One region of the Priestia sp. D51 genome, then DNA from elsewhere that is predicted to be linked to it. Evidence: riboswitches for the same ligand, from Rfam matches in the RefSeq annotation. Region 1 holds a riboswitch; each other region holds the start of a gene.
The links. A riboswitch is a leader RNA that binds a small molecule or an ion and turns the genes downstream of it on or off. The one in region 1 is predicted to bind S-adenosylmethionine.
Positions count from the first base shown of each region.

Region 1 (5,486 bases):
GAACTTGTTAATGAATCTCCATACGAAGAAGCATGGATGATTACAATCAAACCATCTGATGCTTCTCAAGTAGACAAGCTGATGACAGCAGAGCAATACGAAGAAATGACAAACGAAGGATAATATTCCTCCATAAATTGTCTTTATGAAAAGTTTTTGACTGGACACTCTATTAGTAAACAAGCTAAAGGAGTGTCTTTTTATGTTTGAAAAACAAAAAATGGACGTTACAGATCGCGTTACAGCTAAATTTCATGACGGCGGTATGAAATTATACGTTGATAAACAGCCAATTGGTGAAGTTAGCTACGGAACAAGCGGCAATGAATACCGCTTTGAAGAAGGATATTCGCAAGAAAATAATAAGTTCTATCAATACGCGGACGTACAAAAACAAGGTGAAACGCAAAAATATACAGACTGCGATGAAGAAGCAGGATGGTGCTAAACAGTGGCAACTGCCGCTGTTTTTCTTGTTTTATAGAGATAATATGGCCTAAACTGCCTTTTAAAAGAGTTCTTTCTTGCAAATTTCTTTTAAAAAACAGGTGAACTGTGATACATTAACGAATATTGTATAGCATAAAGAAATGATGTTACTATACAACTGACGATTATGGGTGATGAAAATGGGGCTAATTGAAATTGAAAAAGTAATTATTGTCGAAGGAAAGTCAGATAAAAAGCGTATTCAAGATATCATTCGAGAACCAATTGAAATTATTTGTACAAACGGTACGATTAGTTTATCAAAGCTGGATGAAATTATTGACTGTACGTTTAACAAAGAGGTATACATACTCGTTGACTCTGATGATTCAGGGAATAAGCTGAGAAAACAATTTAAACGAGAGCTTCCGGAAGCAGAGCATCTATATATTGATAAAATGTACCGAGAAGTTGCTGCCGCCCCTAGACATCACATAGCAACAGTATTGCTGAGTGCCAATATCGATGTTAATGCAGAATTTTTAACATAAAAGGAATGAGCAACATGCAAGAATGGAGCGAAAAACAGCTGGATGATCAGTTAAAAGAAGGAGAAAGAGCCTTTATCTTTTTCCATACGCCTTTTTGCGGGACATGTCAGCTGGCAAAAAAAATGTTAACCGTGGCAGAAGCGATGCTGCCGGATGTAACCATCGGAATGAGCAATTTAAATTATATGCCTTCAAAAGCAGAATTATTTTCTATTGAAAGCGTACCTTGTTTGATTGAAGTGGAAAATGGTGAAATGGTAAAAAAACTCTACGCGTTTCATTCCATCGAGCACGTACTCGAGGAGCTTCGATAATCAAACGTTTGTTTAAAATGAAGAAGTGGAAAGAGAGCGAACCGTTGGGGCTGTTGAAATCTTGGGATATTATCCCAAGAATAAAATCTGTTGACAGCCTATCTGACACATGCTAAAATCACACTCATGAATGTTCATAAATGAATGAATATTTCCCAAAAACAAAATAATTGTTGCGAACTCTTATCAAGAGAGGTGGAGGGACTGAGCCCTGTGAAACCCGGCAACCGTCAGACTAACTGAAATGGTGCCAATTCCTGCAAAGCTATGCGCTTTGAAAGATGAGAGAAAGGATTAAATATCGAGCCTTTCTGTCATGCGCAGAGAGGCTTTTTTAATGGGGAAAATTGTTTTACGGCTTTTTCATCCTATAGGGCAACCTAATATAATTAAGTTTTTATTAAAGAAGGTGAAGAAATATGATTACATTAACAGACGTTACAAAAATTTATCAGGCCAAAAGCGGTCAAGTAACAGCTGTTGATAATGTGAATCTAACCGTTAACCAAGGTGAAATTTACGGAATTATTGGTTATAGCGGAGCGGGGAAAAGTTCTTTGATTCGCTTGCTAAACGGATTAGAAACACCAACGACAGGAACGGTCGAAGTAGCAGGTAATGATATGGGAAAAATTAAAGGCGGAAAACTCAGAAAAGCTAGACAAGAAATTAGTATGGTATTTCAGCACTTTAATATCTTGTGGTCGCGTACGGTACGAGAAAATATTGCCTTTCCGTTAGAAATAGCAGGGATTTCAAAAGAAAAAAGAATGAAACGAGTAGACGAACTTATTAAGCTAGTCGGGCTTGAAGGGCGTGAAGATGCTTATCCATCACAGCTTAGCGGCGGACAAAAGCAGCGTGTTGGGATTGCTCGAGCGCTAGCGAACAATCCAAAAGTATTGCTTTGTGATGAAGCAACATCAGCGCTTGATCCTCAAACGACAGATTCTATTTTAGATCTGTTAGTAGATATTAATGAGAAGCTAGGGTTAACCATTGTATTGATTACTCATGAAATGCACGTCATTCGTAAAATTTGTCATCGAGTAGCCGTTATGGAAAATGGGGCAGTAGTAGAAGAAGGACAAGTGCTAGAAGTATTCAGAAAACCTAAGCAGCCGATTACAAAACGATTCGTTCAACAGATTTCTGAACCAGAGGAAACGTTTGAAACGATTGAACAAGTAAAAGAGCTGTATCCAAGCGGGCAAATTATTCAGCTGACGTTTGTTGGCGGAAAAGCAGAGCAACCGCTCATTACAACGATTTTAAAACAGTTTGATGTAACGATTAATATTTTGCAAGGAAAGATTTCTCATACACAAACAGGTTCATACGGGACGCTGTTCGTTCATTTAGACGGAGAATTAACAGAAGTTGAAAAAGTCATTGCATACATTCATGAGCAGCAGGTAGAAGTGGAGGTAATGACAAATGCTTGAGAAACTATTTCCAAACGTTATTTTAGATGATTTTATTCAAGCGACAAATGAAACACTATATATGACGGCTATTTCAGTTGTAGCCACATTTGTTCTAGGTATTTTATTGGGCCTGCTTTTATTTTTAACGTCCAAAGGACAGCTTTGGCAAAACAAACCTTTATATGCCATTGTGTCGGCGGTTGTAAATATCTTTCGTTCCATTCCATTCATTATTTTAATTGTTTTACTGATTCCATTTACCAAAGCATTGGTAGGAAGTATTTTAGGCGCTAATGCAGCGTTACCGGCTTTAATTGTTGGAGCAGCACCATTTTATGCGCGTCTTGTAGAAATTGGTCTGCGTGAAATTGATAAGGGTGTTATTGAAGCTGCTAAATCAATGGGAGCCACAACAAGCACTATTATCTTTAAAGTGCTGTTACCTGAATCGCTACCAGCTTTGATTTCCGGTTTGACAGTAACAACCATTGCGTTAGTAGGCTATACGGCAATGGCGGGTGTGATTGGAGCTGGAGGTCTTGGAAACCTTGCATATTTAGAAGGATTCCAGCGCAGTCATAATGACGTAACGCTAGCCGCTACGATCTTAATTTTGATTATTGTATTTATTATCCAACTTATTGGAGATGCGATTACTGCAAAAATTGATAAAAGATAAAGGGAGGATTATTTATTATGAAAAAATGGCTTTCAGCTTTAGCGTTAACATCTGCGCTAGTAGTAGGATTAGCGGCGTGTGGATCTAACAATGGATCAAAAGATGAAAAGAAAATTGTCGTGGGTGCATCTAATACGCCTCATGCTGAAATTTTAGAACAAGCAAAACCTATTTTGGAAAAACAAGGAATTGATTTAGAGATTAAAAAATTCCAAGATTACATCTTACCGAACACAGCTCTTGCAAACAATGAAATTGATGCAAACTACTTCCAGCACGTTCCTTATATGAATTCAGTGCTAAAAGATCATAAAGGTGAAAAAGGGTATGATTTCGTAAGTGCCGGTGCCATTCACATTGAACCAATTGGTATCTACTCTAAAAAATACAAAAGCTTAAAAGATCTTCCGAAAAACGGCACAGTTATTATGCGTGATGCAGTAGCAGAGCAAGGACGTATTTTATCGATTTTTGAAAAAGCTGGCGTGATCAAATTAAAACCAGGCGTAAAGAAAACAGACGCACAAATTAAAGATATTGTAGAAAACCCTAAGAATTTAAAATTTAAAGCCGATGTTGAAGGCGGATTGTTACCTCAAATGTACAAAAACAATGAAGGTGACGCTGTTGTTATCAATGCTAACTATGCTATCGATGCTGGTTTAGATCCAGTAAAAGATCCAATCGCAGTGGAAAGCAAAGAAAACAACCCATATGCAAACATCATTACGGTTCACAAAGGTGACGAAAATAAAGGTACAGTGAAAGCTTTAGTAAAAGTTCTTCACTCTAAAGAAATTCAAGACTACATTAAAGAAAAATACAAAGGCGGAGTATTGCCGGTAAATAAATAATAGAAGAAAAGCGCTTGCCCACTCTGGGCAAGTGCTTTTTTGTATGCATCAAAACGAATAACTCTTATTTTTCTCACGCATACTAACCGTGAAAACTTTACTGATGATGGGAGCTGACGTTATGCAGCAAGAAGCACGTCATTCAACTGAGCAAGCACTTCATGATTATAAAATGGGTGTTGGGAAATTTAGCGAAAAATTGCCGGAAGTAACAAAAACGTTTAATGCGTTTACTGAAGCATGTTTTGGAGAAGGTTCTCTTTCTAAAAAAGAAAAGCAGTTAATCGCGCTAGGAATCAGCGTAGTAGCTCAAGACGAGTACTGTATGATTTATCATACAAAAGGCTGCATTGATCAAGGTGCAACTGAGCAAGAAATTTTAGAAGCATGCGGAGTATCAGCGGCATTTGGCGGAGGCGCAGCGATGAGTCAGTCCGTTACGCTTGTCCAAGAGTGTGTTTCAGAACTGACTAGCCACACGCACTAAGTAAATAAAGTGGGTAAAAAGCTTGTCTTAGAAGGCTCTATCGAGTCTTTTAAGGCAACTTTTTTATGAGTGGATTTAGTCTTAAAAAACGTACATAATGGTTTAAAACCTTTTGGGTCAAAAGGTTGCTATAAGTTTTCATTTGTTATAAGATTGTAATGAGAATAAAATGAGAATAATTAAAAAGATATAGGTATATCGTTTTTTACTATATACGTCTATAACTGGAGGTTTTAATATGGCAGGGTCAACTTTAACAATTAAAGATCTTCATGTTGCAATTGAAGGTAAAGAAATTTTAAAAGGTGTTAATTTAGAAGTTAAGGGCGGCGAAATCCATGCAATCATGGGACCAAACGGTACTGGTAAATCAACATTATCTTCAGCAATCATGGGACATCCTAAATACGAGGTTACACAAGGAAGCATCACGCTAGACGGCGAAGATGTACTTGAGATGGAAGTAGATGAGCGCGCTCGTGCAGGTCTATTCCTAGCGATGCAATATCCAAGTGAAATCAGCGGGGTAACAAACGCAGACTTCCTACGTTCAGCAATTAATGCTCGTCGTGAAGAAGGCGAAGAAATTTCACTAATGAAATTCATCCGTCAATTAGACAAAAACATGGATTTCTTAGAAATGGATCAAGACATGGCTCAGCGTTACCTAAACGAAGGTTTCTCTGGCGGTGAGAAGAAGCGTAACGAAATTCTTCAATTAATGATGCTTCAACCAGGAATTGCA
Region 1 covers NZ_JBLTIR010000005.1:63,744-69,229, reverse strand. The annotation lists gene gcvH (glycine cleavage system protein GcvH) at 1-123, shown strand, start outside; gene ACNHOZ_RS20070 (YusG family protein) at 203-448, shown strand; gene ACNHOZ_RS20065 (toprim domain-containing protein) at 630-980, shown strand; gene ACNHOZ_RS20060 (thioredoxin family protein) at 995-1,294, shown strand; SAM riboswitch class I at 1,475-1,582, shown strand; gene ACNHOZ_RS20055 (methionine ABC transporter ATP-binding protein) at 1,714-2,739, shown strand; gene ACNHOZ_RS20050 (methionine ABC transporter permease) at 2,732-3,400, shown strand; gene ACNHOZ_RS20045 (MetQ/NlpA family ABC transporter substrate-binding protein) at 3,418-4,254, shown strand; gene ACNHOZ_RS20040 (carboxymuconolactone decarboxylase family protein) at 4,376-4,741, shown strand; gene sufC (Fe-S cluster assembly ATPase SufC) at 4,980-5,486, shown strand, end outside.

Region 2 (5,486 bases), on a different contig from region 1:
CTTGCGCTCCTGTCATAATGCGCACTGCTTGAAACGGCTTTACTTCTTCTCCAAAAACAGAGCCAGCGCCGATTTCACCTACAACTTCGAACTCTACAGAATGTTCATTTGATACTTCTACGCAGTCTTGTGCTCGAACCGCAAAGCCGTCATAAAGCGATTTATTAAAATGAGGCACGTTTTGGTCGGCAATAATATCTTCTCCTAAATAGCGCCCGTAGCTTTCGGTGATCGATACGCGTTCGATGCTGCCTTTTCTTTTATATGTCATAATTTTTTCAATTGCTTCAGGAATTGAAATAGGTGTTCTGCTTTCTAACATACATTCTTCACTTCCTTTATGTCTGTTCACTTTTTACGCTATGGTGTAAAATCATAGCATATCTCACTATTTCTATCATACAACAAAATTTACTGAAAAAGGATGAAAACACCGATGTCTTCTTTTACACATTTTAATGACCAAGGCCGTGCCAATATGGTCGATATTAGCGAAAAATCTATCACTCGCCGCGTTGCAACAGCTCGTTCAAGCATACTCGTTAACAAAGAAATTCACGAAGCCATTGTAGAACATAAAATCGGAAAAGGCGATGTGCTTGCTGTGGCACAAGTAGCAGGGATTATGGCAGCAAAACGCACGTCTGACATTATTCCGATGTGTCACCCTCTTTTATTAAAAGGCGTAAACCTTTCATTTGACTGGGATACAAGCAATGACAAGTATCGTTTATTAATAGAAGCAACTGTTAAAACGGAAGGCTCAACGGGCGTTGAAATGGAAGCTTTAACTGCCGCTTCTGCCTGCGCTCTAACCGTTTATGATATGTGCAAAGCCATTGATAAAGGCATGATTATCGGCGAAACATATCTGCTTGAAAAATCAGGCGGCAAAAACGGTGACTACAAGCGTACGGAAGCGTAAAGGAGGTACATAATGAGCGCACATGAACATAAATCCAAAGCAACTCAGCCCGTTCGCTGCAAAGTCATTACGGTATCCGATACACGTACAAAAGAAACCGATAAAAGCGGCGCGCTAATGATCCAACTTCTGAAAGAACACGAGATGCAGGTCGCTTCCTATGAAATTGTAAAAGACGATCAAACGTCGATTCAACAAGCGATACTTGCCGGATGCAGTGCTGAGGACATTGACGTTGTTCTCACAAACGGCGGCACCGGCATTACAAAACGAGACGTCACAATTGAAGCCGTTCAAGCGCTGATTCATAAAGAAATCGTCGGGTTTGGCGAGCTGTTTCGCATGCTGAGCTACACCGAAGACATTGGCAGCGCAGCGATTATGAGCCGGGCAATTGCCGGGACGATTAACGAAAAAGCCGTTTTTTCTACACCAGGATCAAGCGGTGCTGTTCGCCTAGCTATGACCAAACTGATTTTGCCTGAACTTCGCCACGTTGTGTGGGAATTAAACCGCCAGCGCTAACAAAATGCCTATGCGCAAGCATAGGCATTTTCATTAATCATAGTCTTTATGTACCCACTCATCTTCTGGAATGCCTAAATCTTCTCCAGAAAAACGCTCTTCTTTAAACGGATCTCCTCTAAGATGAAAGCCGTTTTGCTCCCAAAAGCCCGGATGGTTTTCATCAATAGCTTCAAAGCCCCGAAGCCATTTGACACTTTTCCAAAAGTACAAATGCGGCACAACCAATCGCAGCGGATATCCATGCTTAGGTATAAGCGGCTCTCCGTTAAAGGAATGAGCGAGAAGAATATCGTCTCTCAGTAAATCTTTTACTTCAATATTTGACGTATAGTCATTATCTCCGTGCAGCATGATGTATTTACTTTTCAACTCCACGCCAACTGCTTTTAAAAAGTCTGCAAACAGCACGCCCGTAAATTCATTATCAAGTCTTGTCCATCTCGTTACGCAGTGAATATCACATTTAACCGTTGTTTGAGGCATGTTCAATATATCTTGATACGAAAGCATCACTTCTTTGTCTACCAACCCAAACACGCGAAGCGTCCACTCCTCTAAGTTATAATCCGGCACATCGCCTTCGTGTAAAATGGGAAAGCGCTCTGTTACTACCTGACCCGGAGGCACTCGTCCTTCATACTTTGGATCAATTTCCGGTGTTTTCATTCGTTTAATACGGTCTGCTTTGTTCAAATTATCACCTCGTTGTTTTTTGTACATAAAAAGCCCTTCCTTAAATAAATAAGGAAGAGCTTTGTTTCAGCTTCTTCCTTATCTCTAAGAGCGATACACTCTTAAGGATTTGGCACCATTCTGTCATAGACAGCGGTTGCCGGGTTTCACAGGGCCAGTCCCTCCACCTCTCTTGATAAGGAAACAAATTGTATTTGTTTTATGTAATAAAGTCAGTATTAAGCTTTTTGTCATAATTGTCAATATTATTTTTCTTTTCCGCACAAAAAACTTTAAAAACAGATAGAGTTATAAGGTTTTAGTCTACTAAGTATGTAAAGCCTTTACCCTTCTCCATCAATCATCGTATACTTCCTAGCAAAGCGCTTGTAGTAAATTTGCTCATCCTCTTGTCCATTGTTAAAAACAAGTCGGTTATGATCAATATCTTTCTCTTTTAACACATAGCCTTTTTCATTCATCAGTTGAATATATTCATCTAAATGTCCTTTTTTCACCATATAGTAAAGAACATTATCTGAATCCGTAGTCTTTGCTACATCTTGACTTCCCACTTCTAACTTGAATACGGCTGTTGCTGTTTGAATGGGACGGTAGTCTCCAAACACCTTTTCCCAGTTTAGTAGCAGCAGCGCGCCGAAGATTATGATACATCCTCCAGCGGCTACGGTTAGTACAAATCGTTTTGACACTTCTTTCTCTCCTTTACATTCTTTTTCTTCTATTTAACACAACAGATTGCCCTAAACTTGTTTTGACTCCAAGCCCTAGATACACAGCAGCACCTAAAGCTATTGAAATACAAGACGTGCTACTCGCAAGTGAAGATGCAGACAGCTTATTTTCCAGAAAATAGTGAGAAGCATAATTGCCAATAAGCACAGCGGCTGACATCACACTTACTAATAAAACAGGAGTCAACGCGGCTTTTCCTAGTGATTGAACTCGGTAAGAAATGGATTTTTCAATTAAATAAAAGTTATAGATAACCGATACACCATATCCTCCGTACGTCGCGACAACAGGTCCAATTTCTTTTAAGCTTGAAACCAACAGTACGTTTAATACTATCTTCACAACAATACCTAAGCCCAAGCCAAAAATTAATTTCTTTTGCTGATTAATTCCTTGAAGAATCGCGGCTGTTACGGTAAAAAGAGCAAATAAAATGGCAGCAGGCGCATACCATTGTAAAACAACTCCACCGATTTCAGGACTGTTTTTCGCTCCAAAGATCATCATATATACCGGCTTACCCAATAAACAAAGCCCCACCGCAGAAGGAAGAGTAAAAAACAACAGCAGCTGCAGCGTTTTTGTAATCTTTCCTTTTACTTCTCGTAAATTTCCTTGCACAAAAGAAGATGTAATACCCGGAATCAGCGACATGCTGAAGGCAGTTGCTAGCGATACCGGCACCATTACTAAAATTTGCGCTAACCCAATGACAGAGTTAATCGTTTCAGCTTTAGCTTGTCCATACCCTATTGATTGAAAAAGCATGTTAATCGTAAACGTATCAATATTTTGATAGATTGGAATAGCTAAACCAACTAATACAAACGGAACAGCGTACGTCACAAGCTCTTTGAACATTAAAGAGAACGGAACAGATTTATTATTCTTTCCGCTATCCACTTCCTTCATAATCAGCCGCTTGCGTTTTAGATACGTCGCACCGAGAATCCCTATACCCCCTAAGCCTCCAATAAACGCTCCAAACGTACCAATTCCAACAGCTTTTGTCATCGTGCTATGAAAGAGATGAATAACAGCGTATGCTCCTGCTAAAATAAACAGCACACGCACTATTTGTTCAATAATTGTACTTAGCGCGGATGGTCCCATGGACTGGTTACCTTGAAAGTAGCCTCGTAATAGACTCATAGGTGGGATAATAATTAAAGCAAAGCTCACCATTCGAATCACGTATACCACGTCTTTTTGACTATTTCCTGAGGAATCTTTTCCGTTAATCACTAGCTCAGCGAGCGAAGGCGCCATGGTATAGAGGACTAAAAATCCTATTATGCCTGTTATCGTCATTAATAGAAGGCCTGCTTTTAATAGATCTTGCCCTGCCCTGTAGTTTCCAAGACCGTTATATTTCGATACATACTTCGAAACAGCAAGCGGAAGACCCATTGTCGATAAGCTTAGCATCAAGGTATATGGACCGTATGCATACTTATAAAGCGCGTAACCTGACGTTCCGACTAGCGCTGTAAACGGAATAATATAAATAAAACCCAAAATCTTTGTTAGCAAAGAAGACGCTGTTAACAAAAGCGTACCTCTCATCAAATTTTTTTCCATACATCAAAACTCCAGAAATAGATATTATATTTTTAACAAATACTTGATTTATTGTATCATAATTACAATTATTATCCAGTTTTTTATAAAGCATTAGAACTTTCTTCATATTACGTTTTTTTACCTAATAAAGGAATATAAACCACTCTTTTCACCTATGAGAAATGAATCGTTTTTACTTTTCACCTTACCTGACGTTTATATTCTGAAAGGCGTGTTACATTATATATATCAGTTACCAACTCAACTAAGACTCCTTGACCATTCTGGCCTACCTTCTCTTTTAGGTAGACTGAGATTGCTAAATCGTTATATATAGGAGGAAAAAATCATGAAAATGAAACAACGACTATCAAAAGCGGCTGCTGCTGCGACGATTACAGGAATTGCTGCGTTTGGATTTGCTCCTGTGGCTCAGCTTGATACCCCAGCACACGCAGCTACATCTCAAGAAACAGGCAGCCAAAGTCAAACAGCTGTAAAAAACATTAACGAAATTTATAATGCGGCGGTGCAAGGTGAAGTGCCGCGATTAACAGCAGACTTAAAAATTGGCAAAAGCCTGCGTCAAGATGTTCGAGATCAGTTCGGTCCTCCGCCTGAAGGTTCATCAAATAACTTTGACTACTATCATGCGGAAATGGGTCACCCTGGATATGCATTTGGCTATGACCAAAATAATGTCATTAACGAAATCCGCTATTTTGGTACAAATGTAGAGCGTCAAACAAATTTAGGGTCCATCACACAAGCTAACTTAAAGAAAGAATTAGGTCAGCCAAACTTTACAAGCAAAGTAAAAGGTGATGGTACGACTCAAACGAGATACACGTATCACGCCGGCGGCTATGATCTTGAATTTATTTTTGATAATAGCAAAACGTTAAATCACGTTAATTTAGTTAAAAAACCTTAAGTAATAGAAAAAGTAGCAGACAGCCTGCTACTTTTTTTCATGAAATAAAACTAATGCTGAATCAGCTACGTGTTCATACCCAATCTCCATGTAAATCTTGTTAGACGT
Region 2 covers NZ_JBLTIR010000001.1:1,087,901-1,093,386, reverse strand. The annotation lists gene ACNHOZ_RS05710 (molybdopterin molybdotransferase MoeA) at 1-322, opposite strand, end outside; gene moaC (cyclic pyranopterin monophosphate synthase MoaC) at 437-925, shown strand; gene ACNHOZ_RS05700 (MogA/MoaB family molybdenum cofactor biosynthesis protein) at 938-1,450, shown strand; gene ACNHOZ_RS05695 (sulfite oxidase-like oxidoreductase) at 1,484-2,146, opposite strand; SAM riboswitch class I at 2,222-2,328, opposite strand; gene ACNHOZ_RS05690 (hypothetical protein) at 2,470-2,838, opposite strand; gene ACNHOZ_RS05685 (putative polysaccharide biosynthesis protein) at 2,852-4,462, opposite strand; gene ACNHOZ_RS05680 (YjgB family protein) at 4,794-5,378, shown strand; gene ACNHOZ_RS05675 (GNAT family N-acetyltransferase) at 5,406-5,486, opposite strand, start outside.
Region 2: it holds a riboswitch for S-adenosylmethionine, as region 1 does, so the genes downstream of both, ACNHOZ_RS05695 (sulfite oxidase-like oxidoreductase) here and ACNHOZ_RS20055 (methionine ABC transporter ATP-binding protein) in region 1, are expected to answer to the same signal.

Region 3 (5,486 bases), on a different contig from region 1:
CAAACAGTTGGAATTCACGGGGAAAAAAGGCATTATAGAAGGAGACCATTTAACCATTTTTCGAAACATTAGTGAACGTACAAAAATCGAACAAGAGCTTCGGAATAACGAAGAGAAATTCAGACAGATTTTTAATGGTTCGATCGATGGGTTAGTTTTATGGGACGGCAAGCGAAATATTATTGATGTGAATTCTTCTCTTTGTGATATTCTCGAACTCAGCAAAGAGGAGATTTGTGCGCATTCCATGGAGGATTTTATTTCTTCAGCGAATTTAGATGCGGTCATTGAGCATAAAGAAACAATTGAGCAAAAAGGGGAAGCTGAAGGAGAGATTACGTACGTTACGGGGAACGAAAAAGTTAAAAATATCGAATTCTCTACGAAAAAAGATATCTTGCCAGGTCTATATATGACGCTTTTAAGAGACGTAACGGAACGAAATCAAATGCAGGAGCAGATTCGGAAATCGGATACGCTTCAAGTAGTCGGACAGTTAGCAGCTGGGATTGCGCATGAAATCCGCAACCCGATGACGGCTTTAAAAGGGTTTGTTCAGCTGCTAGAAAGCAGCATTCAAGAAGATCACTCTCTTTATTTTGATATTATTAAATCCGAATTAAAAAGAATCGAAACTATTATTACAGAGTTTCTAGTACTCGCTAAGCCACAGGCCGTAAAGTTCGAAAAGAAAAATCTAGCTGCGGTTGTTAAAGAAACGATTGATTTATTAAATGCTCAAGCGCTTTTAGAAAATATTCAGTTTGAACTAAGTGTGTCCCCTCAGCTGCCAATGGTATACTGCGAGCCGAACCAAATTAAACAAGTACTAATAAATGTAATTAAAAATGCAATTGAAGTCACGTCAAACGGGGGAAGAATTTTTGTTGAAGTCTATTCTACAGAGCCGCACTACGTGACGGTCTCCATTCGAGATCAAGGAGACGGAATGCCCGAAGAGCGCATCAAGCGCTTAGGAGAGCCATTTTATACGACAAAAGAAAAAGGAACGGGGCTCGGTTTGATGGTCTCATATAAAATTATCGAAGAACATAAAGGGCGAATTGAAGTGGAAAGCAAAATAGGAGAAGGAACAGCTTTTCGTGTTATTCTTCCAGCCTAATTAGAAAGGATAAGCGAGTATGTACTATGGAGAAATGAACTTATTTTCTGATTTGAAAATTTATATTGTAGCCTCGGAAAAAGGGGTTCAACATATTTGGTTTGATAGTGATGATCACAACGAGCAGCTTAAAAAACTTGTCCATGACGAGAATTATCACCTTGTGAAAGAAGCGAAGCGGCAGCTTCAGGATTATGCTGAAGGGCGCACGCTAACATTTGATGTGCCTTTGGATATAAAAGGAACAGACTTTCAAAAAGAAGTGTGGTTAACGCTTAAAGGTATACCTTATGGACAAACGTGGTCTTATAGTGATGTAGCGGAGTCTGTTAATCGCTCTAAAGCCGTAAGGGCTGTGGGACAAGCGAATCGTCGAAATCCACTGCCTATTATTTTACCTTGTCACCGTGTTATTGGTAAAAATGGAGCTTTAACAGGTTATGCAGGTTCCCAAACTCATATAAAAGAAAAACTATTAATGCTTGAAAGAAATGTAGCAAAAGGCGCTCTGGAGTTAAAATAACTATTCACCGTCTAATTTCCAGCCTTCTCCCTGCACAAAAACACCGTCAATTTGCTGAGGAGAAGGGAGGGAATTTAGTTCTTCATCTTTGGATAAATCGAATAGCTGATATTGCTGCTTACGATTCAACGCTTTGTTTTTATCCGTTTTTTGCTCTGCACTCATTTTTACTCCTCCTTATTCAAAAAGAATCCCCTATAATATATGTAGAAAAAGCAGAGAGTACTGTTACAATTGTGTTACAAATGCAGCCAAAAAGCGCTGTTTAATGAAAAAGGTTGAGACATAACAAAATCAATGTCATCTAAAGATGAACAACTCGTATACATGAACTGAACCGCTTGTGACACCGCAGTTGATTTCCGTGCAAGACTTCGCTTTCCGCGGGCGGCCGCTGAGCCTCCTCGTCGCTTGCGCTCCTGCGGGGTCTCACCCCTTCGGTTTTTCCTGCAGGAGTCTTCACCTTGCCCTCCAATCAACTGCTAGAGGGAACGAAACAGATAAAACGATATTTACCATCACAAAAAAACGAACCACTAATCAACACGTTGATTAGTGGTTCGTTTTGCAGTGGGACAAAATACTTTTGTCCCAGCCTCTTGTTATTGAGCAGATTGCAGCAAAACTTTTTGAATGGATTCAAAAGACGGGGAATGGATAACTCCATGCTCTGTAATAATGGCCGTAATCAGTTCGCTTGGCGTCACATCAAAAGCTGGATTGTACACAGAGATTCCGTCTGGAGCAATTTGCGTATCTCCAATGTGCGTTACTTCTTTAGGTGAACGTTCTTCAATAGGGATGCTGCTTCCGTCTTGAATAGATAAATCAAATGTGGACTGCGGCGCTGCTACGTAAAATGGAATACCGAATGCTTTCGCTAAAAGAGCAAGTCCATACGTTCCAATTTTGTTAGCCGTATCGCCATTTGCTGCAATGCGGTCAGCACCTACAATGATCCCATTAATTCCTTTTGTTTTAATGGTATGAGCAGCCATATTATCCGTAATCAGCGTAACGTCTACTCCCGACTTCTGAAGTTCCCATGCTGTTAAGCGAGAACCTTGAAGAACGGGTCTTGTTTCACAAGCAAATACTTCAAGCGGAATATCGCGCTGCTTAGACAAGTGAAAAGGTGCTAATGCTGTTCCATAATAAGCTGTAGCAATTGAACCAGCATTACATATTGTCATGATTTTATCTTTCTTTTTAAATAAAGAAAGGGCATGATCTCCAATTCGGTAGCACGTTTCTTCATCTTCTACTTGAATTTGAATCGCTTCATGAACAACTTTTGTTTTAGCTTCATTAACGGACGAAGCGGATTCAGCGCTTTTCGCTACGCGCTCCAGTGCCCAAAATAAATTGACGGCAGTCGGGCGTGAACTAGCTAAATACTGTTGATCTAGAGCTAGCTTTTTGTTAAATTCCTTGACTGAATCCGTGTCATAGCTAAGCGCAGAAAGAGCAAGACCAAAAGCCGCCGTAATGCCAATTGCAGGGGCTCCGCGTACTTTCAAGGTAGTGATAGCATCCCATACGTCTTTAATGGTTTGCAGCTTAATATATTCAACTTTGCCAGGAAGCTGCTGCTGATCTAATAAAGTAATATATGATTCATTCCATTCCACTGAGCGCGGAAGTGATAGTGTATTTGTCATGCTGATACCGATCCTTTCATTGTGTACATTATTCGTTATCGAAGTAAATGTTCAAATTCATTTGGTGAAACGTCTTGTTGGTGCAGAAGTAAATAGCGTCCAATTTTTAACGCAGTACGTTTAGCGTTAATTTTTCTTTCCTCTGAAGAAATTTCGTCTAAGTCCGCCACGTGAGCTAAGCCAATCGTACGTCGAATGATTTCACACCCTGCATACCCAACAGCATCTTGCCACGTTTGCGTTAAAATTTCATGTAACAAGCGCTCATCTTTAGCGAAAGGTTCAGTGTTTTCAGAATGCCAAAGCGCAGTAAAGGTATCTTTAAATACGTTCCATGTGTTCGTAATGTGTGCAAATAACGGTTCGCGATCTGTTTTTCGAGAAAGAGCATTTAAAAATAAATTCGCAACAAATTGGCCTAAATCGAATCCAAACGGACCGTAAAAAGCAAACTCTGGATCAATCACTTTCGTTTCTTGACTGCTAGCAAATATGCTTCCTGTATGTAAATCACCGTGAATTAGCGTTTGGGCATTTGTTAAAAATTTATATTTTAATCTTGCTGCTTGTAGCTTTACATCTCCATCGTTCCACAATTCTTCTACATCAGGACGCAGCGCTTCTTCAAATTCATTTGTATCGATATCAAAAAAAGGATCTGTAAAAACTAAATCTTCCGTAATATTGCATAAGTCCGGATTGCTGTACTTGACGACTTCTTCTTTTTTATCCTGAGGCTTTAAGGCAAAATCCGACGTTTTGAACGCAATATGTCCTAGAAAAGAACCGATATGCTGTGAAAGCAGGGGATAACTTTCTCCTTGAATAAGTCCGGCGCGGGAAATCGTTAAATGAGACAGATTTTCCATGACCGTAACAGCAAGCGTTTCATCGTGGTAATACACAGCTGGTACGAGTTCAGGGGTAAATGCACCGAATTGCTTGAGCGCATTGCTTTCAATCGTGGCACGGTTCAAGGATAGAGGCCAGCTCTCGCCTACAACTTTTGCATAGGGAAGTGCTTGTTTGACGATAATGGATTTATTCGTTTGATCATTTATGATGTGAAAGACGAGATTTAAGTTGCCGTCACCGATTTCACGGGCAGTCAGTGCTTCTGTGGCATCAAAAAGACCTAGCTTTTTCACAAGTTTGATTGCTGAAATTTCTGTTAATGGCTGATATTTCTCTGTTTTTATTGTTGACATCGGAACCCCTCCATAGTTTATTAAACTGATTTGTTTACTAAGTTAATAGGTTTAAGAATATATGGAGGCTTTTATAATTTTAGAAAATATAAAAGCCTCTTTCGTTGGAAAGAGGCTTGATTGTAGTGTTCAAACCTCTTATCTGCCAGAAAGAATTACTTTCTGTTGGAATTAGCACCGTGCCTGTGTAAAACATGTTTTACGGGTGTGATCCACCTTAGGATGGAATGACGGTCGGTTGCTGGGCTTCACAGGGCCAAATCCCTCAGCCAACTCTTGATAAGAGTACGATTACTTATTCAATTTTGATTTGTTTGAATATTTTATGATATCTGGTGAAAATCGTATCATGCAAAAAAACGGCTGTCAATACATAATTAATAAAATTCTGTGCGGCGATCTGTAAAGACAGGAATTTGTTTGCGAATTTCTTTTACAAGTTCTAGGTTAACGTCAGCACTTAAAAGTTCTTCGCTATCGCCAGCTTCAGCGATTATTTCTCCCCACGGATCGATGACTAAGGAATGTCCGGCAAATGTGTTATTAGGATCTTGGCCTACACGATTACACGCGATTACATAGCATTGATTTTCGATTGCGCGGCTAATGAGCAGTGCTTTCCAATGGGCAAGTCTTGGAGCCGGCCACTGAGCAACAACAAATAAGACTTCTGCTCCGCTGCTAGTATGCACGCGAATCCATTCTGGAAAACGAATATCGTAACAAATAACTCCTGCGCATAAAGACTGTTCAAGTGTAAAAAGATTTTTTGCTGTTCCTGCTTCTAGATAGAGGTGCTCATCCATTAATTTAAATAAGTGCAGCTTACTGTATTGTGACACTTCACGACCTTTTCGGTCAAAAATATACATCGTATTTGTGACGCCTTGCTCTGTTTTTTTCGCGATCGAACCTGCCACAATATTTACTTCGTTCGTTTTAGCAAATTGAGAGATTAATTGCTTGGCCTG
Region 3 covers NZ_JBLTIR010000003.1:665,578-671,063, forward strand. The annotation lists gene ACNHOZ_RS15210 (PAS domain S-box protein) at 1-1,123, shown strand, start outside; gene ACNHOZ_RS15215 (methylated-DNA--[protein]-cysteine S-methyltransferase) at 1,143-1,646, shown strand; gene ACNHOZ_RS15220 (hypothetical protein) at 1,647-1,811, opposite strand; gene ACNHOZ_RS15225 (hypothetical protein) at 1,886-2,125, opposite strand; gene mtnA (S-methyl-5-thioribose-1-phosphate isomerase) at 2,249-3,307, opposite strand; gene mtnK (S-methyl-5-thioribose kinase) at 3,343-4,515, opposite strand; SAM riboswitch class I at 4,651-4,801, opposite strand; gene ACNHOZ_RS15240 (carbon-nitrogen family hydrolase) at 4,893-5,486, opposite strand, start outside.
Region 3: it holds a riboswitch for S-adenosylmethionine, as region 1 does, so the genes downstream of both, mtnK (S-methyl-5-thioribose kinase) here and ACNHOZ_RS20055 (methionine ABC transporter ATP-binding protein) in region 1, are expected to answer to the same signal.